Regions from separate parts of the Ruminococcus sp. NK3A76 genome, predicted to be linked through region 1. Evidence: riboswitches for the same ligand, from Rfam matches in the RefSeq annotation. Region 1 holds a riboswitch; the other holds the start of a gene.
The links. Region 1 has a riboswitch for cyclic di-GMP ahead of CD05_RS18170 (leucine-rich repeat domain-containing protein). Riboswitches for the same ligand answer to the same signal wherever they lie in the genome.
Positions count from the first base shown of each region.

Region 2: it holds a riboswitch for cyclic di-GMP, as region 1 does, so the genes downstream of both, CD05_RS0100965 (hypothetical protein) here and CD05_RS18170 (leucine-rich repeat domain-containing protein) in region 1, are expected to answer to the same signal.

Region 1 is NZ_JMMA01000002.1:2,070,368-2,078,780, forward strand. Features, by position in the region: gene CD05_RS20345 (leucine-rich repeat protein) at 1-34, shown strand, start outside; gene CD05_RS0109630 (CAP domain-containing protein) at 56-2,947, shown strand; cyclic di-GMP riboswitch class I at 3,114-3,199, shown strand; gene CD05_RS18170 (leucine-rich repeat domain-containing protein) at 3,286-6,474, shown strand; gene CD05_RS0109640 (IS256 family transposase) at 6,611-7,837, shown strand; gene CD05_RS0109645 (carbonic anhydrase) at 8,218-8,413, shown strand, end outside.
Region 2 is NZ_JMMA01000002.1:169,499-177,911, reverse strand. Features, by position in the region: gene CD05_RS0100990 (ABC transporter ATP-binding protein/permease) at 1-241, opposite strand, end outside; gene CD05_RS0100985 (hypothetical protein) at 477-773, shown strand; gene CD05_RS0100980 (glycoside hydrolase family 3 protein) at 830-3,568, opposite strand; gene CD05_RS19320 (anti-sigma factor antagonist) at 3,589-4,779, opposite strand; gene CD05_RS0100970 (hypothetical protein) at 4,918-5,211, opposite strand; gene CD05_RS0100965 (hypothetical protein) at 5,295-6,065, opposite strand; cyclic di-GMP riboswitch class I at 6,353-6,436, opposite strand; gene CD05_RS0100955 (MBL fold metallo-hydrolase) at 6,631-7,446, opposite strand; gene CD05_RS0100950 (hypothetical protein) at 7,485-7,703, opposite strand; gene CD05_RS0100945 (acyltransferase family protein) at 7,806-8,413, shown strand, end outside.

The sequences.
Region 1 (8,413 bases):
CTGGTCGGCAGTGAAGAAAATCAAGGTCAAATGAATAAGATGAGGAAGTGATACTATGAAAAAGAAATTGGCGGCATTATTTGTCGCTTCGGCGATGATTTTCGGCACGGGGGCAGTTATGCCCGAGGGTTTGCTGTTTGAAAAGTCTGATTCATTGTTGACTGCACAAGCCAAAGAAAAGAAAGTTACCGATTATACGTATGAGATAACGCCTCTTCTTTCGCCGTTTAATGAATACTTCTTCGTTAAAACAAATAACCCCGATCCGTTCTCATTCAGATTTGCAGATAAGAAATCAAAGTATTCCGATAACTCTTATATACGCGCATATGCAGAAGATACTTCGACAGGCTATGATATAAAGCTTTTTGCAGATGTAAAATATGATAACAATTCTACAGGCAGGGTGAACGGAGGCTACATTTTCAGGAGCTTTGATACTGATGGCGGTGAGGTCTTGCTCCAGTCAAGAAACGCCGGTTCATATACATGGAACGACACATGGAATGATACTAATGTCAAGATCAAAGTCCCTTCTTTAATGGACACATCAGATTATTTGATAGATAAGTATGCAAAAGGTTCGGGCTTTTTTGATAAAATGGATTCCGTTCAAAACGGCTTTGAATCAATATGTTTATACAGCGGGTCATATATCCGTGGGAAAGTCGTAAGAACTGAGGATTATTGGTGTCTTAATACATCAGGTCATGCCGATCAAAGTCTATATATATACAGTCCGTTTGATCGAGAAGATTCTAAAGCACTTTTTGCTTCTTCAATATATCCGTTCCGCTATGATTCATGGGGATTCCCCGGAATAATGGCCGAAGTCTCAAAAAGGCTTGACAGCAGTTCATCGTATAAGTGGGATGCATATTATCATTATAATATAAATGTCACATACAAAGGTGAGACACGTACTTACGGCGGTTCGGGAGAAGGCGAAGGACAAGGCATTACAAAAGACAAGATAAAACAGTATTTTACTTTCGGGAACAACGGTACTGCAATAAGTCTTGAAAGTTTACGCAAGCTGCTCAATGAATATGCTGCAATAAAGATGAGTGACGATATACCGAGAAAAGACGAACTGACATTTGAAAGTATATGTAAAAAAGTCGGGAAAGGTTCGTGGGTCAGGTTAAACACAAGTAACTGGTCAACAAACGGTAAGAGAAACGTTGATCCGGGATATACATATCTATATAACAACAGCGATGATGGTAATATAGATATCTGGGACGATGAATGGGGTGTTGGCAATAGGAATCTGTATGGCGGAGATCTTGGGTATTATTCAAATACATGGGTCGATGGAAGGTATATAGGTTACTATGAATATTTCATTCCCGGAGTTAAGTTCTCTGATGTGCCGACAAGCAGTGTGGTGCTTAAAGGCTATAAAATACCGCAGATAAAGTATAGAAGCGAATGGGAATATGATTGGGATATAAATTTATATAAGCAAAAATACATTATAGAGGAAATATCCGTCAAGGAAAAGGATGCATTATTTTACTATAATGATGAAAAAAACTGCTGGACTCCCAACTCTGATGCTTTTGATATGAACTGTTGCGATTATTATATGATAGAGCAGTTTGTAAATAACGGTCTGGTCGATAAAAAGTATCTCGATATGGTAAGTCTCACAAAGGATGATATATTAGCCCTCAATGTTGATAAAAATACAAATATAATACCCCATAACGGTTATATCTATGACGGTACTACCGAGCCGGGTATGGAATTTGAAGAGCATACTTTTGGTGACTGGTCGGTTGCCAAGGCAGCAACGTGTTCGGCAGAGGGCTCAAAAATAAGGAAATGTAGCATATGCGGCAAAACAGAAACACAGGCTACACCAAAGCTCAAAGCGAATATCTCTTTAGCAGTGGTAACAGGCATCGCATACAAGACCTATACAGGTAGCACTGTTACTCAGTCACCGACTGTTACCTTTAACGGCAAAACGTTGACAAACGGCACCGACTATACCGTATCTTACAAGAACAACATAAACATCGGCACAGCCACCATTACGATAACAGGCAAGGGCGACTATACTGGAACGGTAAGCAAGACCTTTAAGATAAATGCGGCGTCACTTGCAAAAGCAGATGTAAGCGGCATTAAGAACAAGGCATATACCACCAAGGCTATAACCCAAAGCCCGACTGTCAAGGTGGGCGGCAGAGCTTTGAAAAAGGGTACTGACTTCACCCTTACCTACAAGAACAATAAGGCTGTCGGAACTGCGATTGTTACAATAACAGGTAAAGGCAACTACACAGGCAGTATAAAAAAGACCTTTAAGATAACCAAAGCGTCGGTTGCAAAAGCTAAGGTCACAGGTGTCAACAAAAGATATAAATACACCGGCAAGGCAATAAAGCCGGCAGTAAAAACCGTAAAGCTCGGTAGTGTGACGCTAAAAAAAGGAAGAGACTACACAGTGTCCTACAAAAACAACAAAAAGGCCGGAACAGCTACAGTCGTTATAACCGGCAAGGGAAATTACAAGGGAACCGTAAAAAAGACATTTAAGATACTTTCAGCACAGGATTACAAGATGTGGCAGTATACCAAGCAGGTGGTGACGCTTGTAAACAAGGAGCGCACTTCAAGAGGACTTAAAGCGCTTAAACTCAACGAGACTCTTTATGACAGGGCTATGATAAGTTCAAAAGAGCTATTAAAGTCTTTATCGGGTCAGAATATGAATGATAGCTATAATACTATTGAAGGGTTGACTTATAATTCCGCAAGTGCGTTTAGTACTATCGGTCAGCGTACACCAAGGGAACTCGTCAATGACTTGATGAATACTCCCGGACAAAGGGATGGTATTTTGAGTAAGAGCTACAACAATATAGGTGTTGGGCTGGTAAATGATCCAAATGTCATTTTTGGCTACTGCTGGACGTTGATCTTAATAGGTTGAAAGGATCGCCCCTGTTCTTGATCAGATAGAAGGAACGGGGGCGCATTTTATATGTTATAGCATCATATACAATTCAACGAATATGGGTTTGTTAAATATAACGATATTTGGTATGTAAAATCATTATTTCTTGACGTTCAAATATGTTATGTAGTATAATTAAATTGTAATAAATGGGCAAACCTGCCGAAAGGCAGCGACGCAAAGCTAAGGGTCTAACCTCAGGGAAGAGCATGACAGCCGGTTGCAGATGTATCTTTTTTGAATATGATCTTTATGGGCAATGCGTTGTGTGTGCGTTGCCCTTTTGCTGTTTAAAAAAATGAAAGGGTGATAGTATGAAGAAGAGGATATTGGCATTAGTGACAGCGCTCGGGCTTGCGCTCAATGGTGCGGCTATGTTGCCGGAGGGAACTGTGGAGCTTGGCTTACAGATTGAGGCGAGGGCAGAGACTTATAGGGATTATGAGTACACTCTGCTTGATGACGGAACGGTGGAAATAAGTAAGTATAATGAAAATGATACAGAAGTTATTATTCCTGAAACGATTGATGGGAAGAAAGTTACAAGTATTGGCTATTATGCATTTGCAGATTGTTCCGTTATAAAAAAGATAACAATACCGTATGGTGTAACAACCATAGGTAGTTATGCTTTCTATGGCTGTTATGATCTTATTAGTATAGTTATTCCGGAGTCGGTTTCAGTGATAGATTCATCTGCGTTTTATTGGTGTGTGAATCTTAGTGATATAACAATACCAAATAGTGTTAAAAGCATCGGAATGTATGCATTTGAACACTGTGAATCTCTTACAAGTATACAGATACCCGAAAGTGTTACAAGTATTGGATACGCTGCATTTAGAAATTGTGAAAGCCTTAATAGTATTACAATACCGGATAAAGCAGCCGGTATTAATGCCTATACGTTTGACGAATGTAATAATCTTGAAAATATAGAGATCAGTGATGATAATATTTATTATTCTTATATTGATGGTATAATATATAATAAAGATATACATGAAGTATTATACTGCCCTTGTACTAATAGTATTAGTAACGTAGTAATTCCCGATAGTGTTACAAGTATCAATGCAAATGCATTTTGTGGATGTAAAGGGCTTGTAAGCGTTAAAATACCTAATAGTGTCACTCAAATCAAAGAAAACGCATTTAAAGATTGTGTAGATCTTAAAGGTGTTACAATTCCAAATAGTGTTACATATATTGGATGGTCGGCTTTTTATGGATGCAAAAGCCTTACTAGTGTTTCCTTATCTAATAGTATCACAATGATCAATTATGAATTGTTCAGAGAATGCACAAGCTTAAAAGAAATAACAATTCCTGAGGGGGTTACAATAGTTAAAGACTTAGCATTTTGTAATTGTAACAATCTTGTTAATGTCAAGCTACCAGATAGTCTTACAAAAATAGATTATGAAGCATTTTATAATACAAGTATTTCAAGCATAAGCATTCCTAATAATGTGAATAGTATAGGAAGTTACGTTTTTTGGAATTGTGATAAACTTAAGAGTATTCACTTAAATGACGATAATCCCAATTTCGTAATGGCTGATGGTATTCTTTATAGTAAAGACAAGACAAAACTATACTATAGTCCTGAAGGAAATGATATTAAATCCATTATAATTCCAGATGGTGTAACAAGAATAGAAGATGGTGCCTTTACTAATAGCAAGAATTTGGCGAGTGTTAAGATTCCAAAAAGTGTTATTAGTATTGGAAATGCGGCTTTTGGTAATACTGCAATTACCAATAAACAAGAAGGATTTATAAAAAATGTTGATAATTGGATCGTTGAATATGATAGAGATATCTATAATTTGTATGATAATGACAACGATAATAAAGATAGTATAATAATACCGGAGGGAATTATAGGTATATGTGATTATTGCTTTAAAGATACAGATATTAAAAAAGCGGAGCTTCCAAAAAGCCTTAGAATAATTGGAAAAAGTGCTTTCGGTGACTGTAGGTTTTTAGAAAGCATACATATACCAGAAGGCGTAATTAGAATTGGAGAAGATGCATTTTCAAATTATGGATCACGAGAAAACATTGACGGATTATTATATCTTGACAACTGGTTAGTTGATTCGGGTAAGTTAGACTACAATGTTGAAATTAGATCAGGAACAGTAGGCATTGCTGATAATTCAATTGATGGTCGCATTTCTCGTAAAACAATCATACCGGATAGCGTCGTTTATTTGTGGGATATTTATGAGAAAGATTATGATGATGGTAGCTATGCTTCTCAAGAATTATTATGTCACAATAATACTGATGCATATAAATATGCAATTAGTGCCGGATTCATCGATACAGGAGTAACAGAGGAAGGATATGCTGTACTTAATATAACAGGCGTTTATGAATATGAAGACTCTGATGAGGAAGCTGATGATAGTGATGATGAGTCGGAGAAAAATGACGAGTACAATGAAGATGATGAAGAGGCAGTGGAAGATGATGACGAAGATTATTCTCCAGACGATCCAGGTGATCAAGAGGAGCATGAACACATTTTCAATAGATCGTCTATTGTACCCGCAACATGTACTACAGAAGGATATACTGAAAATGAATGCGGTGAATGTGGTTATATTGAAAGGAAAACTATTTCTCCGGCAAATGGTCATAAGTTTGGCGAATGGAAGAAAACAACACCTTCTACCTGTACATATGAAGGAACAGAAACAAGGAACTGTAGTGTATGTGGCAAGACCGAAACAAGAACAATAGCTAAAACATCACACTCCTACACCTCAAAGATAACAACAGTAGCCACCTGCACTAAGGACGGAGTAAAAACATATACCTGCAAGTGCGGTGACAGCTACACAGAAGCAATAAAAGCAACAGGGCATAAGTACACCGAAAAGGTAGTAAAGCCTACCTACACTGCACAGGGTTATACCCTGCACACCTGCTCAGTATGCGGAGATAGCTACAAGGATAATGTCAAGGCTAAGCTGACAAGAACAAGCATAGCCAAGGCAAAGATAACAGGTCTGTCAGATAAGACATACACTGGCAAGGCAATAACTCAGAAGCCTGTTGTAAAGCTCGGCAGCAAGACGCTCAAATCGGGTACAGATTACACCGTAACCTACAAGAACAACAAGGCGATCGGCACAGCCACAGTCACAATATCCGGCAAGGGTGCATATACAGGTACAACAAAAGCGACCTTCAAGATCAACCCGAAGAAGACCACGCTTAAGACAGTCACAAGCCCTAAGACCAAGCGGCTCAAAGCTACATACAGCAAGGTGTCCGGAGTGACGGGATATCAAATAACCTACTCGACATCGAGCAAGTTTACAAAGGCAACGACCAAGTCGGTCAATGTCAAGGGCACTTCAAAGACGATAAGCAAGCTCACAAAGGGCAAGACTTATTATGTCAAGGTTAGAACTTATAAGACAGTCGGAAAGACTAAGTATTACAGCGGCTACAGCGCTGTAAAGAAGATCAAAGTTAAATAAATTCTGTCATACGGGCTTGATGATCAATGTCAAGCCCGTGTTTCTTATAGATTTAGCTGAGCCTCTGAAAAAAAGTCTGTAAAAAGTCAGCAAACTGTGATAAAATAGAATTAATATCACAGGAGGCTGATTTTTTATGGCAAGAAGAAAAAGAGAACCGATGAGCGAGGGCAAGAAGAACATAATAGGAATGCTGCTTGAGGAATACGACATCAAGTCGGCTAAGGATATTGAGGATGCTCTCAAAGACCTTCTCGGAGGAACGATCCAGGAAATGCTTGAGTCCGAAATGGACGAGCATCTTGGATATCAGGAATATGAGCGTTCCGACAATCCTGACTCTCGTAATGGTAAGAAAACCAAGAAGATCCGCGGAAACTTCGGAGAAACCGAAATAGAAGTGCCGCAGGATCGTGACGGCAGTTTTGAGCCAAAGGTCGTAAAGAAGCGTCAGAAGGACATCTCAGGTATTGAGCAGAAGATAATTGCTCTGTATGCCAAAGGAATGACCACACGCCAGATAAGCGAAACTATCGAAGATATCTACGGATTTGAAGTCAGCGACGGTATGGTATCAGATATCACAGACCGCCTTCTGCCACAGATAGAGGACTGGCAGAAACGTCCATTGGACGAAGTATATCCGATAGTATTCATCGATGCTGTACACTTCTCAGTGCGTGATAACGGACAGATCAGGAAGCTTGCCGCATATGTGATCCTTGCTGTCAGCATGACAGGTCACAAGGAAGTTCTTTCAATACATATCGGTGAAAACGAGAGCGCCAAGTACTGGCTCGGCGTACTGAACGAGCTGAAAAATCGAGGCGTAAAGGATATTCTGGTCATCTGTGCAGACGGTCTTACAGGCATGAAAGAAGCTGTATCAGCTGCATTTCCGCAAACTGAGCTACAGCGCTGCATCGTTCATCAGGTAAGAAACACGCTGAAATACGTCGGAGAGAAGAACAAGAAGGAGTTGGCAAATGACCTTAAAACGATCTATCATGCGCCTTCCGAGGACGCTGCTCTGGAAGCTCTTGATCGCATTACTGAGAAATGGGAGGACGATTATCCTAACGCTATGAAGAGCTGGTACAAGAACTGGGACGTAATATCGCCGATCTTCAAGTTCTCAGCTGATGTCAGAAAGGTGATTTATACCACCAACGCAATAGAGAGTCTTAACAGCGGTTATCGCCGCTTGAATAAGCAGAGGAGTGTATTTCCGAGCGATACAGCGCTCCTGAAGGCTCTGTATCTGGCGACGCATGAGATAGCTAAGAAATGGACCATGCCGCTGCGAAACTGGGGCAAAGTTCTGGGCGAGCTTGAGATCATGTACCCCGACAGGATCGGCTGATATCCAAAGAACCTTGACAAATTACAGTATCTATTGTATACTGTAAAAAAATTGGAGCGGCTATTTTCAAGCCGCTCACAACTTAACGTTTTTATCACAGTTTTTGAATTTACAGAGTTTTTTTCGCAGAGCCATTTAGCTTACGACTTCAGGCATATTACCTATTTGTTTTGCTATATTGTTTTTTACCCCTCATATGCTATAATAATATAAAAGGGAATGCCGCCCGTATCGTAAAGCCTCTGAAATCTTCAAAGAACTGCATTGTACTTCCTCCCATGTTTTGAGTTGTTTCTCAACACTTATCATCTTACGCTTGACATCAATGCACAATAAGATGTATAATTATACCAACAACTAAAACAAAAGGACGTGCTGCCATGAAACTTGAATACACAGTAAGTGCCGATGAAGCACTTGATAGACTAAGGCTTGGAAACGAGAAATACCTTAATGCTGCGACGAGCAAGGGGGATATCTCTCCTAAGATGCGGGCTATGACCTGCGAGCAGGGGCAGAAGCCTTATGCGGTGATCGTGACCTGTTCGGATTCTCGTGTCATTCCCGAGAATATTT
Region 2 (8,413 bases), 1.9 Mb from region 1:
GGTAAGCATCCCAGTCCTTATCCTTATAGAGCTTTGTGGATATGCCGTTGATGACGAGGTCACCGTCGTCGTATCTGTCAAGGCCGCCTATGACGTTTAGAAGGGTGGTCTTACCGCTTCCCGAAGGGCCGAGGATAGATACAAACTCGCAGTCACGCAGGTTAAGGCTTACATCGTCGAGCGCCTGCTGAACGAGCTCACCTGTCCGGTACTGCTTTTTGATATTCTTCACCTGAAGCATTGATGTGACAGTCCTTCCTTTACCAAAAATCAAAAATGTTTTATAGAATATACTATATCATTATTATAACATAATTTGTAAACAGAAACAATAGTATTTATGACAAAAATATTATTCTTGCGGCCTTATCTGTCAATATATTGTATAAATGGGTCACGTTTTTTCTCCCCTGCCTTGACCTTGGAGGTCTGATGATGTATAATGAGATCATCAACTTAAGACAGAGGTATATCACATGGACAGCAAAGCATACTGGGCTGACACACGAAACAGGCTGACAGACACACTTGTAAGGCTCGGATACCCGGCCGAGCTCGGCGATGTTATCGCAAGGCACATAGGCAGCCCGAAGGGGATCGAGCGCATGATATCGTATCTTAACTGCGAAAAGCCTGACAGGGTCGAGCTTATAGCAGACGAGATGATAGCCATTAAAAGCGACATCGACAGGTGGCGTGACAGAAAAGAGAGCCTGCGTGCAAACGAAGCCTACAATAGTGTTCTCAATAACGGGCTATATGATGACGAATAAAACCAACGCCCCGGCAAAGCACACATCAGCTTTGCCGGGGCATACTGTTTGTATTATCAGAAGGGCTGGACATTCTCGACTTCAAGGCTTATAAGGTCAAGGCCGCCAAGGCTGAAATGCAGCCTGATTATCGAGTAGCGTGAAAACAGCGGCACGTTGCCTGTCGTGAACGACACAGGCTCGCCGTCGGTGCCGTTGTAGGTGAATGTGCCAAACGGTGTGCCGAGGCTGTAAATTGTCACGTTCATCTGGGCTGTCTTGCTGGCCTTTGAGCTGGCTGTCAGCTTAAAAGTGTGGAAGCCGAGCTTCCTGACATCAAGCGTGAATGAATACTGGCTGTTGCGGCCGGTCTTTACATTGGTAAGGTCTATCACAGTCTTGCCATCAAGCTCGAACACCTCGCTGCCGGCGTTTTCGTCGGTGTCGTCGTCGGGCTTGTTTATCACCTTCACCGTGTCGCCTGTGCCGATGATACGCTCCATGGCGTGCGTGCCCATAAGGAATGATAGAATATTCTCAGCCGAGCGCTGCAGCTCGCCCCTTGTAAGGGAGCCGTCAGCAAGGGCGGCTTTTAAGTTGTCGGGGTTTGACACGCTGTCGGCAACGACCATATATACGTCATTCTGCGACGAGACCATAGCCGCAAGGTCTGACTTGTCGGCATCGCCGCCACGCCTGTTGATATTTGCCCACCAGTCGGTCATGACAAAGCCGTCAAAGCCCCACTGGTCACGCAGCAGCTCTGTGTTCTGCTCATAGCTGCCGGCAGTCCACAGGCCGTTTAATTTGCCGTAGGTAGTCATTATCGAGCGTGCATTCCCCTGCCTGACGGCTATCTCGAAGCCACGCAGATATATCTCACGCAGCGCTCTTTCGGAAACGACGCTGTCGATGTTGTGGCGGTTTGTTTCCTGATTGTTGGCGCTAAAGTGCTTGATAGTTCCCTCCACGCCGGCGCTGTGCAGACCCTTAAGCTCTGCGGCGGCTATGCTGCCGGTCAGGAAAGGGTCTTCCGAGAAATACTCAAAATTTCTGCCGTTCAGTGGGTGGCGGTGTATATTCATGCCGGGGCCGAGCAGGCAGTCTACCTTGTTGGCGGACATTTCAAGCCCTGTGAGTGCGAAAAGCTCCTCTACAAGCGCCTTGTCAAAGGTAGAAGCGATAAGCGTGCCGTTTGGCAGGCTGAAAGCCTTTGTGCCGCAGTCGAGCCTCATTCCCGACGGGCCGTCAGAGCAGCAGCCGCAGGGAACACCGAGCTTTGATAGCCTTTCTGACACGCCGCCGAATGCCGCAGCAGTGCCGGGTGTGACCTTAGGCGAGCACATTCCCTCGCCACGCACAAGGCAGCAGAGGTCATCATCAGTAAGCTGCGAAATAAACTCCGACAGAGTATTCTTGCCGCTTACTACATCTGTAAGCTTTATTTCACCGTCTGTCTGTGCGAGCGCCTTGGGAAGATGCGAGAGCCTTTTTTCCTCCTCGCTGTTTTTGGAAAGCGGCACAGGCTCAAAGCGTGGCTCATCACCGCCGCCGACCATTCGCTCAAAGCTCTCGACCGGGGCAAGCGTCTGGCTGAGCTGCTCTGTCACCACATCTTCATCAAGTTCAAACGAGAAGACCTCTTGTGCACTTCTCACATCGCCGCCTGCATAGAAGCGGTAGCAGCCCTTTTCGAGCACCCACGCATATGCATGGCCTGATACGCCGCTGTCGTCATACGAAGCGAAGGCCGAGAAGGGTATCTCTATCTTTAATGTATCGCTCTCGCCCGGGGCAAGGGTCTTTGTCTTGTCAAAGCCGCATAGCACTCTTGCAGGCTTGCCTAAGCTCCCCTGAGGGGCAGAGCAGTAAACGAGCACCGAGTTCTTGCCGCCTGCGATGCCTGTGTTCTTAACACCGGCAGTTATCAAAACTGTGCCGTTTGCGGCATCGGCGCTGCCTTTAGCACTGACCTCAAAATCAGTATACGACAGCCCTGCGCCGAACGGGTAGCGCACCTTGTCTTTAGCAAATGTCTCGAAATACCTGTAGCCTACAAAAATATCCTCGCCGTAGCAGTTTTTCTCCTTGCCGTAGAAGAATTTATCAGACGGGTGGTCTGTGATGCTGTATGCGACGGTGTCAGGGAGCCTGCCGCTCGGAGAAACGTCACCGAGAAGCACCTTTGCAGCGCCCAGGCCGCCTGTCATACCGCCCTGCCAGATATACATCACAGCATCGGGCGAGAAGTCGTCAACAAAGCTCATATCTATAGTATTGCCGACATTAAGGAGCACTGCCACCTTGGCAAAGTGCTTTCTGACGGTTTTAAGCATATCACGCTCGCCCTTTGATAGCAGGAAAGAGCCCTCGTCTGCCGTGTTGTCCTGCTCCTCGCCGGCTGTTCTGCCGATGATGACTACAGCTATATCCGAGCGGTCTGCGGCTGCGCTCACAAGCTCGTCCGAAAGCGGCATCTCCTTTTGCGACCAGGGCTCACCGCCCCACACCTCGCCGAGCTCAAAGGGGTTGTCACCGACCCAGGCCTTGTATGTTTCAAGCAGCTCATCATCTATCTTTGCGCCGAGCTCTTTGAGCCCATCAACAACGCCTGTGACCTTGGAAACATTCACCATGCCGCCCGAGCCTGTGCCGCTCTTATAGTAATTTAACTGTATCCGCCCAAAGACTGCTATCCTGTCATTGCGTGAGATCGGCAACACGCCGCCCTCGTTTCTTAGCAGCACTGCGCCCTCGGCGCAGACCTCTGCGGCCTTATCAAGATATTTATTCCAGTCAAGAATTATTTCAGACATTTAGTTCTCCTTTCAGAAGGTCAGTCAAAAAGCAGTGTGTCGTATTTGTATATCAGCTTTTCAAGGCGCTCAAGCGTATGCCTGGTGCGTATATCGTAGAGCTCCCTCTGGTAGTCGGGGTTTATGTTTATCAAAAACAGAAATCTCACGCAGCCGGCTATCGTTATCTTGTCACGCAGCTCTGTTATGCGGGCATCGTCCTCTGTGTCAAAGTAGAAGCCTATGAAGTTCTGCCACACCTGCTCTACCACCTCATGGGGCATACCCAAGAATTCCATGCTGTTTTGGTGGTAATCCTCACCGAACGCAAAGTATGTTACATAAACCGATTGCAGGTCAAATATCGGGTGCCCTTCAGAAAGGGTGTCCATATCAATGAGCATAGGATCATTGTCTACGACCATAATGTTTTTCATCTGAGCGTCGCCGTGAATGACGTTGTGCTGCTCCGGCACGCTGTCAAGAAGCATTTTCAGGCGCTCGTACATATCCGAACTCAGGCAGTCCTTTATCCTTTCAAGGTAGCCCAGAAACTGCTGCTTCGAGCTGTTGAGCCTGCCCTCAGGCACAGTTTGGCTGTTGACGAGCTTTAAAAACTGCGCATACTGCTTTGTTATCTCCACCACTCTGGAGGTGTCTTCTCTCAGCACGTCGTTGAGCGTCCTCGCATTAAGCAGCTCGAACACCGAGCCGTAGCTGTTGCCGACCTTGACGATATCATAGGATATCGCAGTAGGCACGCCTGCTATAAGCGCTGTTTTGGCAAGGCGCTTTTCATTCTGTATCATAGCAAGGCTGTCGGCCGATTCATAGACCTTGACCACCGTTTCATCATCTATCCTGTAAACAGTGCCGTAGAAGCCCTTGCCTATTATCTCGCAGCCGTCAACGCTTATCTCACGCTTTTTCTTTGACACCTCAAACAGCTCGGTAAAGCCGGTCGTTTCGAGTATGTCATATATCTGAGAAGATACGTTTATCATCTGCGGCGGCTCGTCTGAGAGCTTTCTCAGCTTCATGAGCACTCTTAAGCCTGCGCTTGATATATATTCAAGCTCTGACATATCAAGTATCAGCTTTGAAGCACCGCTCTGCGACACGGCCGCAAGCGCCTTCTCCTCGGCCTCTGCTGCGTTTGTAGTATCTATCCTGCCGCCTAAGCTGACAGTCAGTATCCCGTTATCAAGTGTGTGTGTTATTGTCATTCCCATAGCGATACCTCCATTTCATACCGGCTGCGAATCAAAAATGATAAGGGCAGCCTTTATCACTTTAATTATAGCAGAAACAGGGCATTTTGTCAATTGTACTTAACAATAAAATAACGCCGGGTTTTTCATCATTTTGACCTATTGGCAAGAATAAAAACTCCCCCTCACCGGCAATTGCAGCAAGGGGGGGAAAAAAGCTATTGCTCGCCTGCGACAAGGCTTGCGGCATCGTCCTGCGAGAGCGGGCAGCCCCGGCACAAACTCCCAATCTGTTGCCCCGAGCTCGTCCTTAACACGCTTTTCTATCATCTCGCCGTATTTGTTATTCACAGCAGCGATACAGATACTGCCATAGCCGCCGTCAGGTGTTTTTTCCACAGACACTATACAGGTAGGCGAATACATAGCATCGACAAACTTCTGGAGATCCATTCAAGCTACTTTCCGCAGCCATGCCCCGGGCGTTCACATTTTACCCGGAGGAGTTTGTTATCATATGTCACCTTCGCATCGCCTTACTGCCCACGGCTCATAAGCCCCATAAAGATGAGCCGCTCCCTGATGCCTGCCCTTGTACGGCGAAGCTCTGCCGAGATGTCATTAAGGCTCATGCCGCATTCATACATCACACGAAGGCTCTCAGTCTCGTCCTGCGTCCAGGGCTTGCCCCGGTTTTCATACTTGCTGCGCTTAAGTTCTTCCTTAAGGTCAGCCTCCTGTCGGCAGACCTCGGCTATGGCGGTGATATTATCAAAGACAAACTGCTGTGCGCTTTTGTTGTAGGTGACATACCTTATCACCCTGCCCGTCTCGTCTTCAAGCTCTGATTCGTATATGCCTATCTCACGGCCTGCATCTGTGGGCTTTGTTATTTTCCGTCCTGCGTCAGTTGTCTCCTCGCTCAGAAAGCCTGCATCAACAAGCCATGCGACGACGGCCGTTCTTGTGAGCTTGCGCATTCTTCCGCTGTCGATAAGCTCGTTTATATATGCTGCCAGCTTTGAGACTGATAGCGGCTGTACTGTCGGCTGCAGCGAGTCTATCTGCTCCTCAGTCAGCGAGAAATACTCCTTATCGGCACTGCGAAGGCGCACTGTCCTCTCTCTTTCAGCGCCTTCCTCGATAACACTTTCGAGCACGCCCGAGACATACGTCAGGCATTTTGATATACGCTGGTTTCTCACGATGTCTCCTTCCCTGACAGGCTGCCCGGTCAGAGGATCAACACCCATTGCAAGGCTGTCAAGATACATTTTTGCACGCTTCATTATTTCAAGCTCTGTCATATCGCTCACTCCTGCATCTGTTATACTATGCTGCTATTATACCACATTTTTGCGGCCGCTTCAAGCACCTGCAATACCACAAAAAGAAAATAGGGGCTTGACACATCCCGGTGCCAAGCCCTTATTCTATAGGGGTAGTAATATGAAAAATCGCTTTATCGGGATAAAGGAGGAAACCCTCAAGCATATCATGCTGTCTTTTCTGACGAAGCTAAAAACAAAAAAGACAACACGTCACAAATAAACGCATTGCCAACAATAATTGCCATATAACAGAAGCTCACGCCCCCGGCAACCGGCTGTCATACTCATACGAGGTTAGACCCTTGGCTTTGCGTCGCTGCCTTTCGGCAGGTTTGCCCATTTACTATACATAAATTATACCACTAAGGAGTCCGCTTGTCAATAGAAAGCGGCATTTATCACTAATTATTGGCACATTAGATAAATAAGGGGACTATATATTGTGTATGATGACATTGTTTCTCCCACCATTTGACATATCCCTGCTCCGTCCTGAATAATAAAGGCAACACCCGACAGGTATCTCCTGCCAGGTGATGTTTTATCTTCCCTTTATCTCTATCCTGTCAAGAATGCCCTGAACGCTTACGTTCTGATGTGTCAGATACATTCTCGCAACGTCCTGAATGAACACCCTATCCGCCCCGGTCTTTTGCTCTATATCCTCGGCAGTATATCCCTTGTCTACCATCTTGGTTATCCTTTTGACAAGTGCGTATGTATCCTTGCCGGAAAGTCCGGGCTTCTGAGCCGCCCGACTGTCAGGCTGTGCAGGCTTTGCATGGCCGTAGTAAACTGTCTTCGGCTCAAGTGCAAGCAGCGTGTTCCAGCTTTGCTCTATCTGCGTGCCCTTGTGCACCTCAAGCTCGTAGAGAGGGTTTAGATCACCCACAAACAGCGCACACTCACTTTTGAGCCATAGCGATATGCTGTCGTCGCTGTGGCCGGGGGTGTGTATCAGCTCGCCGTCGATGCCGAGCCCGCTAAGAAAGCTGCGGCTGGTATCAATTGTTATCACCCTCACTTTGCTGTCGTCTATCGGGATAAACTGTGTGTTGTTCTCCTTTTCAAATACATGGTCGCTGCTGTGCAAAAAGCCTTGCTGCACATCTGCGACTGCTATAGTCACGCCGCTGTCTGCTATCTGCTGCGCTATGCCCATATGGTCGGGGTGAAAGTGCGATATCAGCAGGCAGTCAATATCCTGCAGCCTCAGCTTTTTCTCGCCAAGCGCCCGGCAAAGCAAAGGGAAAGTCCCTGCCCAGCCTGTGTCAAAAAGCAGGCTGCCTTTCTTGCCGGTGATAAGATATGTGTTGGTGTTTGAATATTTAAGCTCTGTTATCGTTTTTGAGCGCATACGATGCACCTCCTTTTTCGGCTTGCCTTTACAGGTATTCAACAGCTCCCGGTCATAACAAGCTGCTCGTATTCCTCCGCTGTGACAGGCTTTACCAACTCGTCAGGGAACCCTACACACTCAAAGCCGAGTGCATAGGCCTTGTCGGTATCCTGTGGACTGTTTATCCTTACGACAGGTCCGCTGTCTATGCCAAGATAGCTGTCATACAGCGTACATTCCATTCCGTTATACATTACTGTTTTGTGTTTGTTCATAGCTGCACCTCGCTATCTTATTATACCACAAGGCCTGCAATCAGTCAATTGACTTTTAATAGCCTGTCTGATATAATAAGACCATGGGGGGTGAACCCGAAAATGCGAAAGCACTACATTGACAATATCAGGTGGAGCGCTATAAGCGTTCTTATAATATACCACGCAGCTATGGCATTCAACACATGGGGCGAGCCCAACTACATCACCCTGCATGGCAGCCGTGCCGTTATCAGCATAGTCGTTTTTCAAAGCCCTTTTCTTATGCCGCTGCTGTTTTTGCTGGCTGGGGTGAGCACTAAGTATTCATTATGCAGGAGGACGGCCGCCGAATACATAAAAGAGCGTGTCACAAAGCTGCTTATACCTCTTACTATCGGAACATTGATGATAATGCCGGTAATGACATACCTTGCCGACCGCTTCAACTGCGGATATAGCGGCTCGTTTGTCTTGCATTACAAAGTGTTCTTCACAAAGCTCACGGACATGACAGGTGCTGACGGTGGGTTTTCTGTCGGGCATCTATGGTTTCTGGCATATCTGTTTGTGATATCCTGCCTTTTCATTGCCACATCAGGGCTGCAAAAAAGGATAAACACAGCCGTCTTAAAAAGCAGCAGACACCCGACCGTGATGATACTGCTTGCCGGGTTGCCAATCATAGTATTCCACGAGCTGCTGTCTATCGGCGGCAAGAGCATACTTGA